2 regions of the Kribbella sp. NBC_01510 genome follow, and region 2 is predicted to be linked to the other one. Evidence: predicted binding sites of a transcription regulator. Region 2 holds the regulator's gene; the other holds the start of a gene.

Region 1 (10,032 bases), 4.2 Mb from region 2:
CAGTCGTACGGCACCATCACGAGTGCGGACACGCAGACCAGCGCGATGGCCCAGTGATAGACCTCGCCGGCCCAGTTCAACCCGTGCCGGCGCAGGGTGAGGACGATCGCCAACGGGCCGAACACGATCGCGACGACGCCGGCCACGACGTGCAGGATGAGCGCGATGTCACGCACCGCCGTGCCTCCCCTGCTCCCGACTCCCCCCGGAGCTCTCTGACATGTCAGGGAGCATAGGGGTCCGGAACGCCCGCCGTCTGCCCCTCGGCGCACCCAGTCGGGTACGCCGAGAGATAGCCTTCAGACCTCCGGGAAGGAGAGCACCCGGCGGACGGCGAAGTTCCGGTATCCCAGGCGTTCGAAGCTCTTGGCCATCGGGACGTTGCCGAAGTCGGTGTCGGCCCGGATGTGCTCGGCACCCGTCTCCGCGAGCAGGTGGGTGATCTCGGCCAGCAGGTCGTCGCTGTACCCGTGCCCGCGCTGCTCGGGCAGGACCCCGAGGTACCCGACCACCGGCCCGCCGGCGTTGGCGGACGGCATCGCGAACCCGATCAGTTTCCCGTCGGCGTCGTACCCGAGCCGCCACCAGGACCGGTCGCCCGGCATCGACTTGTACATGTCGAGCTCCTCGCGGGCCGCGCCCTCGACCCCGAGCCGCGCGATCTCCCGCGCGGTGGCCGCGTCCAGGCTGCCCTCGCTGACCCGCATGAACACGTCCACGAAGGCCTCGTCGTCGGCCGGCTCGAACCGCAGCCGGGTGGACCGCGGCGGCAGTCCGTACGCCGGCTTCCACTCGTACCGCAACCGGTCGGTGATCTCGGTCAGCCCGGCCGCCGCGGCCGCCTGGCTGCGTGGCTCGAGCGCTGCGACCACGTCGGGCTGGTCCCGCCAGTCGCTGTTCAGGAAGAAGTGGTACTCCGGCGGCTCGGCATCGGCCGGGCGGGCCTTCACGGCGTGCTCGATCAGCGCCGTCCAGACCGGGACCGGGTCGCCGTCGCCGGCGTAGTACAGGCCGTCGATGCTGTACGGGTGGGCGTCGCCGGGGGCGCCCCACCAAATGGCGAGAGCCAGGATCCTGCCGTCTTCCTCGACGACCCAGGTCCAGTCGTCGCGGTAGTAGCCGTCGGCAACGTACTCGCCGTAGCGGTCGAGCGTGACGGTGTTGACCGACTTCTGCTCGATCAGGGAAAGGATGGTGTCGAGGTCGGCCTCGACGGTGGTGCGGATGGTCACGAATCCTCCAGCAGGAGGCGCGCTGCTCCGCTCAGTGCGAGCTGTGCGAGCGGATCGGTCGCGCCGGGAAACAAGTCAGAGTGTTCATCGGTCGCTCCTTCCGCTGCGGTTCGGTCTCGCCGGGCCAGACTCTAGGGCGCGGCCGGGGTCATAGTCCAATTGTTATTCACACCTGGGATCCTCGGCTCCATCGCTTACGTCCGAAGAACTGTGGCCTGCAGCCCTCACATCTTCGGACGTAAGCGCGAGGGACAGCAAGAAGGCGGTCCCGGGATTGCTCCCGGGACCGCCTTTACTGCTTGTGCTGTCGGACCTCAGTGGATCAGAAGTCCATGCCGCCCATGTCGGGCGCGCCACCCTGAGCGGCCGAGGCCTTCTCCGGCTTGTCGGCGATGACGGCCTCGGTGGTGAGGAACAAGGCCGCGATGGACGCCGCGTTCTGCAGCGCCGAGCGCGTCACCTTGGCAGGGTCGATGATGCCGGTGGCGATCAGGTCGACGTACTCACCGGACGCGGCGTTGAGGCCCCAGCCCGGCTCGAGGTTGCGAACCTTCTCCACCACGACGCCACCCTCGAGGCCGGCGTTCACGGCGATCTGCTTCAACGGCGCCTCGACCGCGGACCGCACGATCGCGGCACCGGTGGCCTCGTCACCGTCGAGGTCCAGCTTCTCGAACGCGATCACCGACGCCTGAAGCAGCGCCACGCCACCACCGGCGACGATGCCCTCCTCGACGGCCGCCTTCGCGTTGCGAACGGCGTCCTCGATGCGGTGCTTGCGCTCCTTCAGCTCGACCTCGGTGGCCGCGCCGACCTTGATCACCGCAACGCCACCGGCCAGCTTGGCCAGCCGCTCCTGCAGCTTCTCGCGGTCGTAGTCGGAGTCCGACTTCTCGATCTCGGCGCGGATCTGGTTCACCCGGCCGCCGATCTGGTCGGCGTCACCCTCGCCCTCGACGATGGTCGTCTCGTCCTTGGTGACGACGATCTTGCGGGCCTGGCCGAGCAGCTCCAGGTCGACGGAGTCCAGCTTGAGGCCGACCTCCTCGGAGATCACCTCGCCGCCGGTGAGGACGGCGATGTCGACCAGCATGGCCTTGCGGCGGTCACCGAAGCCCGGCGCCTTGACGGCGACGGCCTTGAAGGTGCCCTTGATCTTGTTCACGACCAGGGTCGCCAGCGCCTCGCCCTCGATGTCCTCGGCGATGATCGCCAGCGACTTGCCGGTCTGCATGACCTTCTCCAGCACCGGAACCAGGTCCTTGATGCTCGAGATCTTGCTGTTGACGATCAGGATGTACGGGTCGTCGAGGACCGCTTCCATCCGCTCGGTGTCGGTCACGAAGTAAGGCGAGATGTAGCCCTTGTCGAAGCGCATACCCTCGGTGAGCTCGAGCTCGAGACCGAAGGTGTTGCTCTCCTCGACGGTGATGACACCTTCCTTGCCGACCTTGTCCATCGCCTCGGCGATGATCTGGCCGACCTGGTTGTCGGCGGCCGAGATGGACGCGGTCGCAGCGATCTGCTCCCGGGTTTCGACCGGCTTGGCCAGCGCGAGCAGCTGCTCGCTGACCGCCTCGGTCGCCTTCTCGATGCCCTTCTTCAGGCTCATCGGGTTGGCGCCGGCCGCAACGTTGCGCAGCCCCTCGCGGACGAGGGCCTGGGCCAGCACGGTGGCGGTGGTGGTGCCGTCACCCGCGACGTCGTCGGTCTTCTTCGCAACTTCCTTGACGAGCTCGGCCCCGATCTTCTCGTACGGGTCCTCGAGCTCGATCTCCTTGGCGATGGAGACACCGTCGTTGGTGATGGTGGGGGCGCCCCACTTCTTCTCCAGGACGACGTTGCGGCCCTTGGGGCCGAGCGTCACCTTGACCGCATCGGCGAGGGTGTTCATCCCTCGCTCGAGGCCGCGGCGCGCCTCTTCATTGAAAGAAATCAGCTTGGGCATTCTCCGCGAGTCCTCCCGCGTCGAGTCTTTGTGTTCAGCCGGCCCGGATGCCCGCGACGGACGGCGCCGAGGTCGCGGCGTTCATGTCCCGCCACGCTCCGGCACCTCATCGAGGCCGTCTTCTGTCACACTCGCGGGGCAGGAGACTTATCACTCTCACCCTTCGAGTGCTAACCAAGTATTAGCACTCGACCCAAACGAGTGCAAGCCGGCCCCCCGCCCGGGGGCCGGCTCGCGATCAGCTCGCGGCGGGCGCCTCCGCCGGCCCGAAGACGATGATCCGGACACCGGTCTCGGTCCGCGGCTGGTGCCGGCTGCCGGCCTGGTAGTACAGATAGGTCCCCGCCGGGTAGGACCGGCCGTGGTCGAGCAGTTCGCCCGCCGCGACGTAGATCAGCTCGTCCCGGTCGTGCACGTCGACCTCCGGCCAGGCGATCCCGGCGTCGAGATCGAAGGCGCGGACCAGCACCTGCCCACTGGACGGCAGGGCCCGGCGGACGATGCCCGGCGCGACCGGGCTGGTTTCGGCGTCATCGAGAAGGACTGCTTGAGGTTCGTTCGACATGGCCCAAACCTCGCATCGCGGCCGGACCGGCGACAGTCTCGTCCCGGTCCCCCACCGGACGCATCCGGTCACGCCAGGCACAGTACGGTGACCGCATGCTGGAGGTGCGCCCGGCCGGGCCGGACTCGTGGGACGACGTGGCGGCGGTGATGGGCGAGCGTGGCGATCCGGCGCGGTGCTTCTGTCAGTACTTCCGGCTTCGCGGCCGGCAATGGTCCGACGCGCCCCCGGACAGCCACCGGAAGGCGTTGCGATCCCAGGTCTGCGACGCGAAGCAGCCACCCGGTGTCCTCGCGTACGACGCGACCACGCCGGTCGGCTGGTGTGCGGTCGCCCCGCGGACGTCGTACCCACGGGTGGTCGCCTCACCCAACTGGCGCACCGATCGACCGGACGCGTGGGTCATCACGTGCTTCGTCGTACCGGTGGGCCACCGCCGCCAGGGCCTCGCACGCCAACTGGCCCACGGAGCTGTCGATCTGGCCGGCTCGTACGGCGCCACCGTCATCGAGGGCTGTGCCGTCGACACTTCCACTACCAATCGCGTTCCCTCGTCCGACCTCTATCGCGGCCCGCTGTCCGTCTTCCTCGACGCCGGCTTCACCGAGGTCAGCCGCACCAGCCCGCAATGGGTCCTGGTCCGTCGGGCGCTCTAGGACGTCAGCTGGGAGATCAGGTACTTCGGGGCGGTCAGGCGCCAGGCCTCGGTGATCAGTTCCCGGAGCTCTTCGTCGTCGGCCGCGGCGATGTCGATGTCTAGCCACGCGAAGCGGCCGGCCGCCCAGGACGGGGAGTACACGTCCGGATCCTCGGCCACCAGCGCTTCCTGCTCCTCGCGCAACGCCTTGAGCTGCAGCCTGGTCTCGTCCTCCGACATGTACGCGAAGCTCTTGTTCCGCACCTTGAAGACCGGCTGACCCGCCCAGCCCTCGTGTTCCTCCACTCCCGGCAGCCCGAACACGACCTTCTGCAGCACCTGGACGTCCATTCCCCCGACGGTAAGCACCCGCACCGACAGTTTCCGCCGTACGACGTCAGCGCCCCCGCGATCGTGGGTCGGGTTCAACCAAAGTCGTCAGGGGTGGGTGATCGGGGTTCCAGGGGTCGGATCAGGGGTTGGTCGGTACCGATCCTGATGTGGCGGAGGGGTGCTGGACGGGAGAGTGGAGCCATGACGAACTCCAACGCACCGTTCTCGAACCTGTCCGGCAAGGTCCTCCGTCGTTCCCGCGACCAGCGGATGCTGTCCGGTGTCTCCGGCGGTATCGCCGAGTACCTGAACATCGACGTCACCCTGGTCCGCCTCGCCATCGTCGGTCTGACCCTGATCACCGGTGGCACCGCTCTGCTCGGCTACGCGGTGGCCTGGATCGTGATTCCCGAGGCCGACGGCAAGGCGGTCTGGCAGAACGTCCAGCAGTCGGTGAACCAGCAGAACCACTCGCCCGAGGCCGACATCGCCTCCCGTATCTACGACGACACCAACAACAAGCCCCCGGCGGCATGATCCGCCCTGCGCCCCTCCCGGGCGCAGCCCACGACCACCCCGCGGCGGGGTGACGGCACCGTTCGTCACCCCGCCGCGGCCGTCCCAGCCGCGCGGCCGACTCGCGCCATGACGGGTATCTGCCAGTCCGAGGGATTGCTCGCGACTGCGGCGGCTCGTACGTTCCCCGCGTGCCTCCTCGACGACTTACCGCCCTCGTCCTTGCTGGAACGCTGACCGCCGCACTGCTGGCCACAGCCGGCACTGCCACGGCCCTGCCCCCGACCACTGCCGCACCAGAACAGTCCGGCACCGGTTCAGCCACCGACCTGGTCACGCTCGTGACCGGCGACGTCGTACGCCTCGACACCCAGGCGGATGGCACACAGCAGGCCACCGTCGTGGCGGGCGCACCCGGCGGCACCTACAGCTACGTCCGCGACGGCGACGTGTACGTCGAGCCGGCCTCGGCACAGGAACTGCTGGCCGCCGGCAAGCTCGATCCACGTCTCTTCGACGTCAGCGCCCTGGTCCGCCAGGGGTACGGCGACGCCGACCGGACCACGCTCCCCCTCATCGTCACCTACCGCAGCGGCGCGGCCGTCAGCCCTAAGGCGGCGCCCGCCGGAGTCCAGGTCCGCGCAGCCCTCGCCGGTGTCAGGGCGTTGGCCGTGACTCGGCCGAAGCAGGCCGGGACGACCTTCCTCGCCGAGATCGAGCGGCGGACCGACGTGGCGAAGGTATGGCTCGACGCGCGCACCCGCGCAGTCCCCACCGACCGCACCACTGACACCGCCGCGGCCACTCCGAAGACCCAAGGGTCGTACGACGGAACCGGCTCCACGATCGCGATCCTCGACACCGGCATCGACGCCTCACACCCCGACTTCGCCGACCGGATCGACGAGGCGCGAGACTTCACCGGCGCGAACGACCCCACCGACCGGCTGGGCAGCGGCACGCACACCGCGTCGGTCGCGGCCGGCAGCGGTGCCGCCTCCAACGGCCGGTACGTCGGCGCCGCGCCTGGTGCACACCTGGCCGCCGGGAAGGTGTTCGACGACACCGGCATCGGCTACGAGTCCTGGGCCATCGCCGGCCTGCAGTGGGCCGCGGCCTCTGGTGCCGACGTCGTCGACGTCAACGTCGAGGGCGCCATCACTCGCGGCGACGATCCGCTGACGGAGGCGGTCGACAGTCTGAGCCGGACCTCCGACGCACTGTTCGTCGTGTCGACGGGCTCGAAGGGGCCAGGCCAGCCAGGCACGTCCGAGGTGGCCGCACCGGCAGCGGCTGCCGCCGCGCTCACGGTCGGCGGTACCCGGCAGACGCGCTGGTGGGATCAGTCGCGGCACGGCGTCATGGCGGATCGCGGTGCTATCAAGCCTGAACTCGTCGCACCGGCCTTCGGGGTCGTCGGCGCCGTTCCAGGCGGCGGCTACGCGAGTGTCGTCGGTACCGCGCCGGCCGCGGCGTACAGCGCCGGCGCGGCAGCGGTCCTTCACCAGGTCCATCCCGACTGGTCTCCCAGTCTGCTCAAGGCAACGCTGACCTCCACCGCCGCACCGGTCTCGAGCGGCACTGCCTTCACAGCAGGGGGCGGGGCAGTCGACCTCGCCCGGGCAACCGCCCAGCAGGTCACCGTCGACCAGGGGGTCGCGAGCTTCGGCGACATCACCCGCCCTTACCGCGCCGACCAGTTGCGGCAGCAGCGGACCCTGACCTATCACAACTACTCCCAGGCCGCGGTGAGCCTCGACCTGGTGACCGACCTCGCCGGAACCAGCGTCCACCCCAGCACTGTCACCATCGCGCCGGGTGGAGCAGCCGACGTCACGCTCGAACTGGACGCAACCGCGCTGGCGGCCGACGACTACACCGGGCGGGTGACCGCGACCGGTCCCGACGGCGGGATCGCCACCGCGGTGGGCTTCGTCAAGCAGGACGACACCGTCGAGGTGACCTTCCGTGCCCTCGACCGCCACGGCAGCCCGGCGACGGCCCGGATCCGGGTCGCGCCGTACCGGCAGGTCGATGGGCGGTACTACCCCGAGGACTTCTTCTTCACTCCGGACCAGAAGGAGTGGACTCTGCGCCTACCCGAGGGCGACTACAACGTCTTCGGGCTCCTCCGGACACCCGATGCCTCCGGTGCCGGACTCGCCGAGGTGAGCATCGTGGGCCTGCCGAAGCTGGCCGCCCAGGCGCCGAACTCCACCGTCACCCTGGACGCGCGAACGGCGCGACCGATGACGCTGACGACCCCGAAGCCGTCGGTACCTCGCAGCCTCTCGGTCCGCTGGGCCAGGGGTGACTCAGGCAGCACTGCCGCCACCTATGACGAGTGGCAGGTCGATCTGACCCGCGGCACACCACCGCTGCTGTCGATGTCGCCGACCGAGCGGGTCCAGGACGCCGGATTCGCAGTCACCTCGACCTGGGACGCCGGAGTACCGCTGCTGCAGGCCAAGGCCAGCCGCGGCCGGACCGATGTCTGGTACGCCGGCGGTCCGCTCGCCGAGGGCAGACACCGCTACCGCTTGGTCGATGCCGACTCCGATCCCAAGGGCGTTGCGGGTGCGGTCGCAGTCGTCCAGCAACCCAGTGACATCTCGGTCGACACTCTGGTCCAACGGCTCGCCGACGCAGGCGCTGCGGGGGTGGCCATCTACCCGGCCGACACCGGCCTGCTGGTCCCGCCGCCGGGGGATCCCGGGATCGTGACGATGATGACGACGCGATCCGACGGCCTCGCCTTGCGTGCCGCGGCCCACCGACCGCCGTCGGCGTGGATCGAGCTGACCGGCACACCGCGTTCGCCGTACGCCTATGACGTCAGCTTCGTCGAGAACGGACAGGTCGGCCGCGACCTCGCCTACCGGGCCACCGGCCTGGCCACCGTGGCGACCAAGATCTACAGCTCCGGAACCGGTGAGGCCGGGGGCGGCTGGATCCTCAATCAGCACCTGCGCCAGAGCTGCGGCTGCACGACGCAACCCGTCGCCGACTGGGTCCCGTCCACCGGCTACACCCGGACCCAGTACGTGACCGCAGGTCGCGACGTACAGGTGGCGACAGCCTGGGAGTACGGCGCTGGGCGGACCGTCGTCCGGCCTCGTGCGTTGCCCACCTACCGACCGGGAGAGCACGCCACCCTCGAGTTCCTCAAGGCTCCGTACTCCCCGGGTGTCGCCGGTGGGACCGAGCCCAACACCCAGGGCACGACCACACGGCGAGGGAACCGGATCAGCTTCGACTACGCGATGTTCACCGACTCCCGGGGCAACTGGTCACGGGCGCTGCCCGGCGCTTGGGCCGCCACTGCGTTGTTCGCCGGCGACACCGAGCTCTACACCTCGAGCTCCCCGGTCGGTGACATGACTGTTCCCGCAGACGCCACTGACTACCGGCTCGTCTCCGACGTGTACAACCACGGCGCTGTCGTCGGATTGACGTCGGCGGCCCACACGGAGTGGACCTTCCGCTCGGCGACGGTCGCAGAGGGGACGAAGGCTGTGCTTCCGCTCCTCGATGTCGACTACACCGACATCGCCGACACCCGCTCCGGCCGAAGCGCTCTCGATCTCGCCAACAGCGCGGCCCGGGGACAGCGTGTCGACCTCGATCTCGCAGTCGGCCACCAACCCGGATCGATCGCCGGACCGGTCAGTGCGGTGAAGGTCCTGGTGTCGTCCGACGACGGTGCGACCTGGCAGAAGACCGTGCTGAGCACACTGCAGGACGGCCGCTACCGGGCGACGTACACCCATCCGCGCACGGGCGACTTCATCTCCTTGAAGGTGCTGTCCTCCGACACCGACGGCAACGCTGTCGACCAGACCCTGATCCACGCCTATCGCCTGCGCTGACGTGTCTACAGGTTGAGCGCCGGCTTCCGGAGGGCGGCGACGGCCTGGTCGGGGTGGTCGGCGAACAGGCCCTGGATGCCGAGGGCGGCGAACCGGGTCAGTTCGGTGGGGAAGTCGATGCCGGTGGGCAGGAACCGGCGCTCGGCGCGGAAGGTCCAGACCTGGACGGCCAGGCCCGCACGGTGGGCCTGGTCGACCAGGCGGGTCGGCTCGCCCAGGGCCCCGGTCGCGGTGCGTGGGATGACCAGGTCCTTGTGCGGCGCCAGTACGTGCGCGTACGTCGAGATCTCGCGCAACCCGGCCGGCTCGATCAAGTCGGCGTACGTGCGGCCGTCGCCGGTGCGGAGGAAGTCGTTCGGAGCGCTCTCGGAGTCGACCAGTTGCACCAGCGGCACCCGCGTCATGACGGACCGCCGGCGCAGACTGGTCGGCTCGAACGACTGCACCATCACCTCGTCGTCGCGCAGCCCCAGGGCCAGGATCCGCTCGGTCAACAGCTCTTCCAGCGGCAGTCCGAGCCGGCGGAAGTACGTCGGGTACTTGATCTCCGGGATGACGCCGATCGGCCGTCCGAGCCGCAGCGTCTCCCGCCGGGCGAGGGCCACCACGTCGTCGAACGTGGGGATCTCCTCCAGCCCGTCGTACGCCGTGTTGCTCGCGCGCAGACCGGGCATCCGCTCCAGGGTCCGCAGGGTCCGCAGTTCGGCGTAGGTGAAGTCCTCGACGAACCAGCCGGTGACCGCGGTGCCGTCGACGATCTTGGTGAGCTTCCGGTCCGCGAAGACCGGGTGGCCGGCGACGTTCGTCGTACCGGAGATCTCGTTCTCGTGCCGGCAGACCAGGACGCCGTCGAGGGTGGCGACCAGGTCGGGCTCCAGATAGTCGGCGCCCTGGGCCGCGGCCAGGCGGTACGCCGCCGGCGTGTGTTCCGG
Region 2 (10,032 bases):
TCGACCCACTCACTCATGGCGCCGAGATTACTGCTCAGCACATCGCCCGCCGACAGCCGCCCTGATCCACGAAGCGGAATCGGACTTGAAGGCGGCCCGGGACGGGCTTAGTGTCACGGTGGCGGCTCGCAATTTTCGGCGCTGCTCCGAAAACTTTCGAAGGGCGGACGTTTTGACGACACGACGTGCACTGGTGGTCCGGGGCGGCTGGGAAGGCCACTCCCCGGTCGAGGCGACCGACCTGTTCATCCCGTACCTGCGGGAGAACGGCTACGAGGTCACCGTCTCGGACACGACCGAGAGCTACCTGAACCTGGACGGTGTCGACCTGGTGCTGCAGTGCGTCACCATGAGCGAGATCCCCGCCGAGCACGTCAAGGGCCTGGATGCGGCGATCCGGAACGGCACCGGCCTGGCCGGCTGGCACGGCGGCATCGCGGACTCGTTCCGGAACAGCGCGGACTACAACTTCATCGTCGGCGGGCAGTTCATCTCGCACCCGCACGGCTTCACCGACTACCGCGTCGACGTGGTCGCCGAGCACCCGATTGTGGAAGGCATCAGCCACTTCGACGTTCACACCGAGCAGTACTACATCCACTACGACCCGACGGACACGGTGCTGGCGACCACCACGTTCCAGTCGCACCCGGACTACCCGTGGATCGAGGGCGCGGTGATGCCGGCCATCTGGACCCGGACCTGGGGTGAGGGCAAGGTCTTCGTCTGCACCGTCGGTCACAAGCTGGACGACCTCGAGGTTCCCGAGGTGCGCACGATCATCGAGCGGGGGCTGCTGTGGGCGAGCAAGTGACAGGCATCGGCATCGTCGGCACCGGAGTCATCTCCGGCACCTATCTGGACCACCTGGCGAAGCTGCCGGGCGTCGACGTGGTCGCGGTCGCCGACCTGGACGTCAGCCGCGCCCAGGCGATCGCCGACAAGAACCCGGGCATCCGCGCGCTGTCGCCGCAGGAGCTGTACGCCGCGGACGACGTCGACATCGTGCTCAACCTGACCATCCCCGCCGCCCACGCGCCGGTGCACCAGGCTGCGCTCGAAGCCGGCAAGCACGTGTACGGCGAGAAGCCGCTGGCCGTGGACCGCGCCGCGGCCGAGCCCCTCCTGAAGTACGCCGCTGCCAACAACCTGCGCGTCGGTTGCGCACCGGACACCGTGCTCGGCACCGGCACCCAGACCGCGCGGGCGGTCATCGACCGCGGCGACATCGGCGTACCGCATGCTGCGACTGCGTCCTTCGTCACGCCCGGACACGAGCTGTGGCACCCGGCGCCGGAGTTCTACTACCAGCCCGGCGGCGGTCCGGTCCTCGACATGGGTCCGTACTACATCACCAGCCTGGTCACCCTGCTCGGTCCGGTACGGCGGGTCACCGCGTGGAGCGGTCGGTCGAAGGACGAGCGCAAGATCCACACCGGTCCGCGCGCCGGCGAGACCTTCCCGGTCCAGGTGCCGACGCACGTGACCGGCGTACTGGAGCACGAGTCGGGTGCATTGACCACTGTGTTCATGTCGTTCGACATCTGGGCCACACGGCTGCCGCGGATCGAGGTGCACGGGACCGAGGGCAGTGTGTCGGTGCCGGACCCGAACGGCTTCGACGGCACGGTGGAGATCGCCACGGCCACGAACCGTGACTGGACCGAGGTCCCGGTCAGCGGTGGGTACGCCGGAGCCGGCCGGGGAGTCGGGGTCGCGGACATGGCGCGTGCGCTGCGCACCGGTGAGCCACACCGGGCCGACGGCGCACTGGCCTACCACGTGCTCGACGTACTCGAGTCACTCCTCGAAGCGGCCGCCCAGGACCAGCCGGTGGACGTCGCGAGCACGGTCGGCCGCCCGGCCGCCGTACCGTTGGGGGCGTCGCCCGAGTCCGCCTGAGACCCGTCCCACGCCGCAACGCGTCGGTGCGAGCTACTACGGCTCGGTAGACTGGCACTCTGAGCGCTGGAGTGCCAAGGGTCGACGCTGAGAGAGGGTGGTGCGCGTGCTGGACGACCGCAAGCTGGATGTACTGCGCGCCATCGTCGAGGACTACGTGGCGACCCACGAGCCGGTCGGCTCCAAAACGCTGGTGGATCGGCACAACCTCGGGGTGTCGCCGGCGACCGTGCGCAACGACATGGCCGCGCTGGAGGAGGAGGGGTACATCACCCAGCCGCATACCAGCGCGGGCCGGATCCCGACCGACGCCGGTTACCGGCTGTTCGTGGACAAGCTGAGCACGGTCAAGACGCTGTCCCCGGCGGAGAAGAAGGCGATCACGTCCTTCCTGGCCGGTGCGGTCGACCTGGACGACGTCGTCCGCCGTACCGTCCGGCTGCTCGCTCAGATCACCCGCCAGGTCGCGATCGTGCAGTATCCGTCGCTCAACCGGTCGAGCGTCCGGCACATCGAGGTCGTCACGATGACCCCGCGCCGGCTGCTGCTGGTCCTGATCACCAGTACCGGCCGGGTCGAGCAGCGGATCGTCGAGCCGCCGCACGACGTCGACGAGCAACTGATCGCGGACGTGCGATCGCGGCTGAACACGGCCCTGGCCGGGCAGCGCCTGACCGAGGCGGCGACCTCGCTGGCCGCCGTTCCGGAGGCGTTCCAGCCGTCCGACCGCCACCTGGTGGCGGCCATCGTGACGACCCTGATGGAAGCGTTCACCGACGAGGGCGGCGAGCAGCGGATCGCGGTCGGCGGCGCGGCCAACCTGACCCGGTACGGCGACGACTTCGAGCGCAACGTGAAGCCGGTGCTGGAGGCACTGGAGGAGCACGTCATCCTGCTCAAGCTGCTCGGTGAGGCGACCAACCCGCAGACCCTGACGGTCCGCATCGGGCACGAGAACCCGTACGAGGAACTGGCCACCACCTCGGTGGTCGCGACCGGGTACGGGTCCAAGTCGGAGGCGCTGGCCACGCTCGGCATCGTCGGCCCGACCCACATGGACTATCCGAGCACGATGGGCGCCGTCCGCGCCGTCGCGCGTTACGTCAGCCAGATCCTGGCCGACTCATGACTATCGCTATCAACCCCTGGTCTGGAGTATGAGCACCGATTACTACGCCGTCCTGGGCGTCAGCCGTGACGCCTCACCGGACGAGATCAAGAAGGCGTACCGCAAACTGGCGCGCCAGTACCACCCGGATGTGAACGACTCCGAGGACGCGCACCACAAGTTCCAGGAGATCGGCCGCGCGTTCCAGGTGCTGAGCGACCCGCAGAAGCGGCAGATGCACGATCTCGGTGGTGATCCGTTCGCGACCGCCGGCGCGGGCGGCGGGGCCGGTGGGTTCGGTCAGGCCTTCACCTTCACCGACATCATGGACGCCTTCTTCGGCCAGACCGGCGGGGCGACCCGCGGGCCGCGGCCGCGGACCCGGCGTGGCCAGGACGCGCTGATCCCGCTGCGGATCGACCTCGCCGAGGCGGCGTTCGGGACGACCCGGGAGCTCAAGGTCGACACCGCCGTGCTGTGCCCGACCTGTTCGGGGTCCGGCGCGGCGGCCGGGTCCGAGCCGGTCACCTGCGAGATCTGCCACGGCCGGGGCGAGGTCACCCACACGCAGCGGTCGTTCCTCGGTGAGGTGCGGACCATGCGGCCGTGCCCGAACTGCCGCGGCTACGGCACGACCATCCCGAACCCGTGCGTCGAGTGCGCCGGCGACGGTCGTGTCCGGTCCCGCCGTACCGTCACCGTGAAGATCCCCGGCGGCGTCGACAGCGGCACCCGGGTGCAGCTGTCCGGCCAGGGCGAGGTCGGCCCCGGTGGCGGCCCGGCCGGCGACCTGTACGTCGAGATCGAGGTCGAACCGCACGACATCTTCACCCGCAACGGCGACGACCTGCACTGCACCGTCACGCTGCCGATGACGGCGGCGGCGCTCGGCACCACGATCGACCTGCCGACCCTCGAGGGCGAGACGACCCCGCTGGAGATCCGGCCGGGCACGCAGTCCGGCACCGCGCAGACGCTCACGGCCCGCGGTGTCCCGCGGCTGCGGCACGCGGGGCGCGGCGACCTGATCGTCCAGGTGATCGTCGAGACCCCGACCAAGCTCGACGACTCGCAGGCCGACCTGCTCCGGCAACTCGCCGAGTCCCGTGGCGAGGAGCGCCCGCAAGGCCATGTCCAAGCCACCCACAAGGGCGTCTTCGGCCGCCTCCGCGACGCCTTCGGCGCCCACTAGATGGGAGTCGCGGTCTTCTTCGCCGAGAAGCTGGACGGCGACGAGCTGACCCTGGAAGGAACCGAAGGCCGGCATGCGGCCGTGGTTCGGCGGATCGGGCCCGGCGAGCGGGTTCGGTTGACCGATGGGCGCGGGGCCTGGGCCGAAGGGCCGGTGGTTGCTGCCGGCAAGGCTGGGGTGACTGTCTCCGTGGATGAGCGGGGGAGTGTGCCGGCGGCGCGGCCGCGGGTAGTTGTGGTGCAGGCGGTGCCCAAGGGGGAGCGGGCCGAGCTTGCGGTGGAGATGCTCACCGAGGTGGGCGCCGACGTGATCGTGCCGTGGAACGCGGAGCGGAGTCAGTTCCGCGCCAACCCGGAACGGGTCGCCAAGACGCTCGCGAAGTGGCAGGAGTGGGCCTTCGAGGCGAGCAAGCAGTCGCGGCGGTCGTGGTTCGCCGAGGTCGCGCCGATCGCCTCCACCGCCGAGGTCGCGCAGTTGCTCGCCGCTGCCGCGCTGCCGGTCGTGCTGCACGAGGAAGCCACAGTCCCGCTCGCTGCCCTCGACGTACCTGATGACGGCGACGTCGTGATCGTGATCGGCCCCGAGGGTGGCATTGCCCCGGACGAGCTGACCGCCTTCGGGGTCGAGCCGGTTCGGCTCGGCGACACCGTCTTGCGCACCTCGACGGCCGGGGTCGCCGCGGCTGCCGCGCTCCTCGCGCGCTCGCGCTGGACCTGACCGCGCGCTGTCCGCAGGCCAGCGACGACCTAGACTGTTAGACACCAACCGAACCTCCCTGTGCGACGAGGATCGAGCACTTATGGCTGTGGAATCCGCTCGAACGCGCGCGCTCAGCCACGCCGACCCGGCCGGGGTGCCGTTGCAGGCGGCGCTCGACGCGCTCGCCGACCCGGTCCGCCGGTCGATCCTGCGTGACTTGGCCGGGCACGACGACTGGACCCGTGCCTGCGGCACCTTCGACCTGCCCGTGACGAAGGGGACCCGCAGCCACCACTTCGCCGTACTGCGCGCCGCCGGCCTGATCGAGCAACGCGACGAGGGCGCCCGCCGCCTCAACCGCCTCCGCCGCCCGGAATTCGACCAGGCCTTCCCGGGCCTCCTCGCCGCGACCATCGACCGCGCGGACTAGGAGTTGCTCGCGCCGGCCGGTTGACAGCAGCCGGGACCTGCGGGCGTGCGGTGCGGACCTGAGACACTCACCAACCCCGCCGCCGCGTCATCATCAGTGCAGGTCTGAGCGTGACCGGTCCGGGCGGTGCCTGCTTGGTGAGTGGCACAGCTCCGCTCCGCGGATCCGAACCGCCCCCATGCCGGGAGCGCGTCCGCTCCATCCACTGCCCCGCCGCGCCGTCCTCGGCCCGGGTGGATCGGAGCTGTGAACGATGACGGGGATCGTCTTTGGGCCAGCCGCTATGCAGCTGCTGGGGCCTCGGACAAGAGGTGGTGAGCCGGGAGCCGTTATTCCTTGTCCCAGCCCACGACGGGCTGTACCCGCCATCGAGAAGGTTCCCGTCGCCGAAGCCCGTGCGCCGACCCGGGTGGACGGGCAGCCATGCCGTGATCCTTACACAGTCCGAACATTGCGCCGATGGTCCTCGAACGGGGTTCGGGGAGAGTCGTTCATGTCAGGTTGACCGAGAACGAGGAGTGCAGAGATGCGCAGGTCTGTGCGCGGCACGGTGGCGGTGGGTACGTCGGCCGTCCTACTGGTGGGCGGTCTGGTCGGAGGTACGACGGTTGCGTCGGCCGATCCGAGTCCGACGCCGACTCCGACGTACAAGCAGGTCACGCTCAGCCCGGAGGAGTCGCAGCGGCTGTGTGCCGAGAAGCTGCCGAAGCTGATCGAGCGCCGCGACAAGCTGGCGAAGCGGATCAGCGGCGGCGCGGACGTGAAGGGTTCGGTCGCGTGGCTGAAGGCGCGCGCCGAGAAGCAGAAGGCCAAGGGGCACGAGAAGATCGCCGCCCAGCTCCAGAAGCGGGCCGATCGCCGGTCCGAGCGGCTCACCCAGCTCGGCACGATGAAGACGAAGCTCGAGACCTTCAAGTCCCAGCACTGCCAGGTCGCGAAGTGATGCGCAAGGTCCTGGTCGTGCTCGCGGGTACGGCGGCGATGGTGATCGGACTGTCGTCGTGTGGGAACTCCGCCGAGCAGTCCGGCCGGCAGGGAACCGGACAGCCCGCTCCTGCTCCGGCGGCCACTCAGCAGGTGGGGTCGCCGGAGCAGGAGCTGGCGGGGATCGGGTCTACCCTGGACGCGATCGATGGCGAGCTGGCAGCAGACGGCTCACCCTGAGCAGGCACTCCAGGAGCAGATGATGACCGCAGCCGCTCGCGGGCTGGTCCTGGTCGTGGAGGACGAGGTGGCGATCGCCGAGGTGATCGCGCTGTACCTGCGGCGTGACGGGTTCGGCGTACAGGTCGAGTCCGACGGCGAGGGCGCGCTGGCCGCCTGGCGGCGGCTCCATCCCGTCGCGGTGATCCTCGACATCGGGCTGCCGGGACGCGACGGCACGGACATCTGCCGAACGATGCGCGCGGCAGGGGACTGGACTCCGGTCCTGTTCGTCACCGCGCGCGACGACGAGGTCGACCGGCTGCTCGGCCTCGAGCTCGGCGCCGACGACTACGTCACCAAGCCGTTCAGTCCGCGCGAACTGGCCGCGCGGGTGCGGACCGTACTGCGGCGATCGGCCGGCACGTTGCCTGCGGGAGACGTGCTGTCGGTGGGGGCGGTGCGGGTGGATGTGAGTCGGCGGCGGGCGTGGGCCGGTGACGCCGAGGTGAGTCTGACCTCGACCGAGTTCGATCTGCTCGCGCAGTTGTTCCGGCGGCCAGGGCGGGTGTTCGAGCGGGATGAGTTGCTGAGCTCGGTGTGGGGTTACCAAGCGTCGGCCGGGACGCGGACAGTCGACGTACACATCGCTCAGCTCCGGGCCAAGCTCGGATCGTCCAGTCCCATCCGCACCGTCCGCGGCGTCGGGTACGCCGCGGATCTCGACTGATGGCGTCCGTGCCACACGATCTCCGCTCAGCAGGAGACGAGGTCGGGCGGGGATCACTGGCGACCCGGATCGTGGTCGCTTGCGTCGCGGTGGCCGGGATCGCCGTGCTGGTCGCGGGCGTGGTGATGGCGGGGCTGGCCCGGCGGTCGGCTCAGAACGTGTTGCAGGACTCGCTGGCCGCGCAAGCTGATGTGATCGCCAGTCAGGTGGACGAGCGGGGTGCGGGGTCGCGAACGGTGGGGCTCGGGCGGGTCGCCCAGGTGGTGCGTGGGCAGGGGATCGTCGTGGTGATTCTGTTGCCCCGGAGCCGGATCCAGCCGACGGACCAGCGGTCCATCCAAGCCGCGACCATGGCAGGGCTGAACGACATCGGGAGAACGCAACGGATCTCGGCCACGGTGAGCGTCGACGGCACGGACTATCTGGTCGAAGCGCGCGGCATCGGCGAGAGTTCCGGCTTCGCGCTGGTGGAGCCTGTGCGGCTGGCGGCGGATACCCAGCGGATCCTGATCCGCAACATCCTGTTCGCGCTCGGCGCCGGTCTACTGGTGGCGGCGCTCGCTGGTGCCCTCCTCGGCCGACTGCTCGGCCGGCCACTACGTCGTACGGCGGATGTCGCGGCGGCCATGCGTCAGGGGCGACGGGATCTGCGTGCACCGGTTGAGGGACCGGCTGAGGTCGCTGAAGTGGCGCAGGCGGTCAATGAGCTCTCGGTTGCCTTGCAGCACAGCGAGGAACGGCAGCGGGAGTTCCTGCTCTCGGTCTCGCATGAGCTCCGGACGCCGCTGACCGCCGTCCATGGGTTCGCCGAATCGCTTGCCGATGGAGTGGCGACGGATCCGCGGCACGCCGGGCAGGTCATCCAGCAGGAGTCGCAAAGGCTCGAGCGGCTGGTGAGCGACCTGCTCGACCTGGCCCGGATCGGGGCCGACCAGTTCCAGCTCGATCTCGCTCAAGTGGATCTGCGCGAAACGCTCAGCGCGTGCGCCGAGGTCTGGCGGGTGCGCTGCGAGCGCCAAGGTGTGCACTTCCGCCTCGACCTGCCGCCCATGCCGGCCGTGGCCACCACCGACCCCCGCCGAATCCGCCAGGTCCTCGACGGCTTGGCCGAGAACGCCCTCCGCGTCACCCCGCCCGGCGCCCAGCTCACCATGTCACTCACCCAGCCCGGGCCAGGTGTGGCGATCCAGGTCCGCGACGGAGGCCCCGGACTGGCCCCCGAGGACTACGCGGTCGCCTTCGAACGCGGCGTACTCAACCAGAAGTACCGCGGCCGCCGCCCAGTAGGCTCCGGCATCGGCCTGGCCCTGGCCCACGGCCTCATCACCAGACTCGGCGGCACCCTGACCGCCGCCCCCGCCCCCGAAGGCGGCGCCGCCTTCACCATCCAGCTCCCGACTACCTGACGATGATCGACGATCTCCGCCAATCGACTACCTGACGATGATCGACTTCGAGTCGGAGTCGGAGATGGTGCCGTCGGCGTCGGAGATGAGGTAGGCGTCGATCTGGTAGGGGCCGGGGGTGAGTTTCAGTTCGATGAGGAAGGGCGAGAATTTCTGGCCTTCCTTGGTGTTGACGACGCTCTTCGACGTCTTGCGGGTCTTCAGGTTGGTGACCTGGTAGTTGACGGTTGCCTCGAAGGCGTTGGCGGTGCCTTGGATGGTGACGGGGTTGGCGGTGGTCTCGCCGTCGGCCGGGGAGTCGATCCATACGAGCGCCTGGACGTCAGCAGCTTGGGCGCGGCCTAGCGGCGTACTGGTGTCGATCTGGCCGAAGAGCTTGGCGCCGGCGCGGCCCCGGCGGGTGATCTGGACCGGCTCGGTGCTGGTGTGGAGGGCACCTTGGACGGTGTAGATCAGTTGCTGCGCGGCCACGTCCGCGACGTCAGGGTCGAGCGAGGCCGCCGGGAGCTCCTTGAAATCGACCGTCACGACGCCATCCGTGCGGGTGACGGCGTTGACCTCGGCGCCGCGCCAGACCGTGTAGTAGTCGGGGTCGGACGGCCCTTTCGACGTCATGATCCGGACCGCCTGCTCGGCCGGCCGGCCGCTGACCTTCGCCCAGGTGCGGTACAGCTTGACGGCTTTTGCCTTCACGGTCGGCGTCGGGTCGGCACCGGCCTGGGTCCCGGTCCTGTTGCCGAGCCAGTAGACCGGTACGAGCGCGCTCTTGACGGCCTGCTCCGGCTCGCCGCGCTCTGTGGGGACAACGGTCGGCGCAGCGCTTGTGCTCGGTGCGAGGGTGGCGGCGGTCGGCAGGGCGGACGGCGCGGCCGTGGTGGCCGGGGACTTTGCGGACGGGACTCCGGTGGCGGTCGTGGTCGTGCCAGGGCCGGCTACCTCGTCGCCGTCGTTCGCGGAGTTCTGGTTGCCGTTGAAAACGGCGAAGGCGCCGATCGCCGCGGCGGTGCCGACCGCCGCCGCGCCGACGGTCAGGAGCCAGGGCCGCCGGACCGCGGGCCGGCGCTGGGCGTGCGCGCGGGCGCGGATCTCCGGCAGGGCGTCGGCCGGTTCGATCCGGTCCGCCTCCTCGGAGAGGGCCCGCCGCATCAGTTCGTCGAACGGCTCGTTCGGATGGTCGTTCATCCGCGTCCTCGCTTCGCTCCGGGCGCGGCTGAGGCACAAGTCGTCCTGTGTTTGATGATGAACTCGCTCCGCTCGTTCATACGCTCTGCTCCAGGACCTGGCGGAGCGACTTGGTCGCCCGCGCGGCATGGCTCTTCACGGATCCCCGGCTGATGCCCATCGTGTCGGCGATCTCGGCCTCCGAGAGCTCACCGTAGTACCGCAGCACCATCACGGTCCGCTGCTTCTCCGGCAAGGTGC

What was found. The regulator HrcA, encoded in region 2, represses chaperone genes, less so after heat shock. The targets are predictions, from matches to a motif close to TTGGCACTCGNNNNNNNCGAGTGCCAA.
Region 1: a site for HrcA is predicted at 3,362-3,388, ahead of groL (chaperonin GroEL). Genes of this name have one in related genera too.

What each region holds. Positions count from the first base shown of each region.
Region 1 covers NZ_CP109418.1:1,052,709-1,062,740, forward strand. The annotation lists gene OG558_RS05150 (hypothetical protein) at 1-176, opposite strand, end outside; gene OG558_RS05155 (GNAT family N-acetyltransferase) at 300-1,232, opposite strand; gene groL (chaperonin GroEL) at 1,555-3,180, opposite strand; gene OG558_RS05165 (cupin domain-containing protein) at 3,419-3,745, opposite strand; gene OG558_RS05170 (GNAT family N-acetyltransferase) at 3,841-4,401, shown strand; gene OG558_RS05175 (MmcQ/YjbR family DNA-binding protein) at 4,398-4,733, opposite strand; gene OG558_RS05180 (PspC domain-containing protein) at 4,917-5,252, shown strand; gene OG558_RS05185 (S8 family serine peptidase) at 5,423-9,100, shown strand; gene OG558_RS05190 (glycerophosphodiester phosphodiesterase family protein) at 9,106-10,032, opposite strand, start outside.
Region 2 covers NZ_CP109418.1:5,254,126-5,264,157, forward strand. The annotation lists gene OG558_RS26475 (MBL fold metallo-hydrolase) at 1-17, opposite strand, end outside; gene OG558_RS26480 (ThuA domain-containing protein) at 173-814, shown strand; gene OG558_RS26485 (Gfo/Idh/MocA family protein) at 799-1,902, shown strand; gene hrcA (heat-inducible transcriptional repressor HrcA) at 2,009-3,031, shown strand; gene dnaJ (molecular chaperone DnaJ) at 3,060-4,202, shown strand; gene OG558_RS26500 (16S rRNA (uracil(1498)-N(3))-methyltransferase) at 4,203-4,919, shown strand; gene OG558_RS26505 (helix-turn-helix domain-containing protein) at 5,002-5,331, shown strand; gene OG558_RS26510 (hypothetical protein) at 5,858-6,274, shown strand; gene OG558_RS26515 (hypothetical protein) at 6,274-6,495, shown strand; gene OG558_RS26520 (response regulator) at 6,518-7,204, shown strand; gene OG558_RS26525 (sensor histidine kinase) at 7,204-8,610, shown strand; gene OG558_RS26530 (Gmad2 immunoglobulin-like domain-containing protein) at 8,638-9,792, opposite strand; gene OG558_RS26535 (SigE family RNA polymerase sigma factor) at 9,869-10,032, opposite strand, start outside.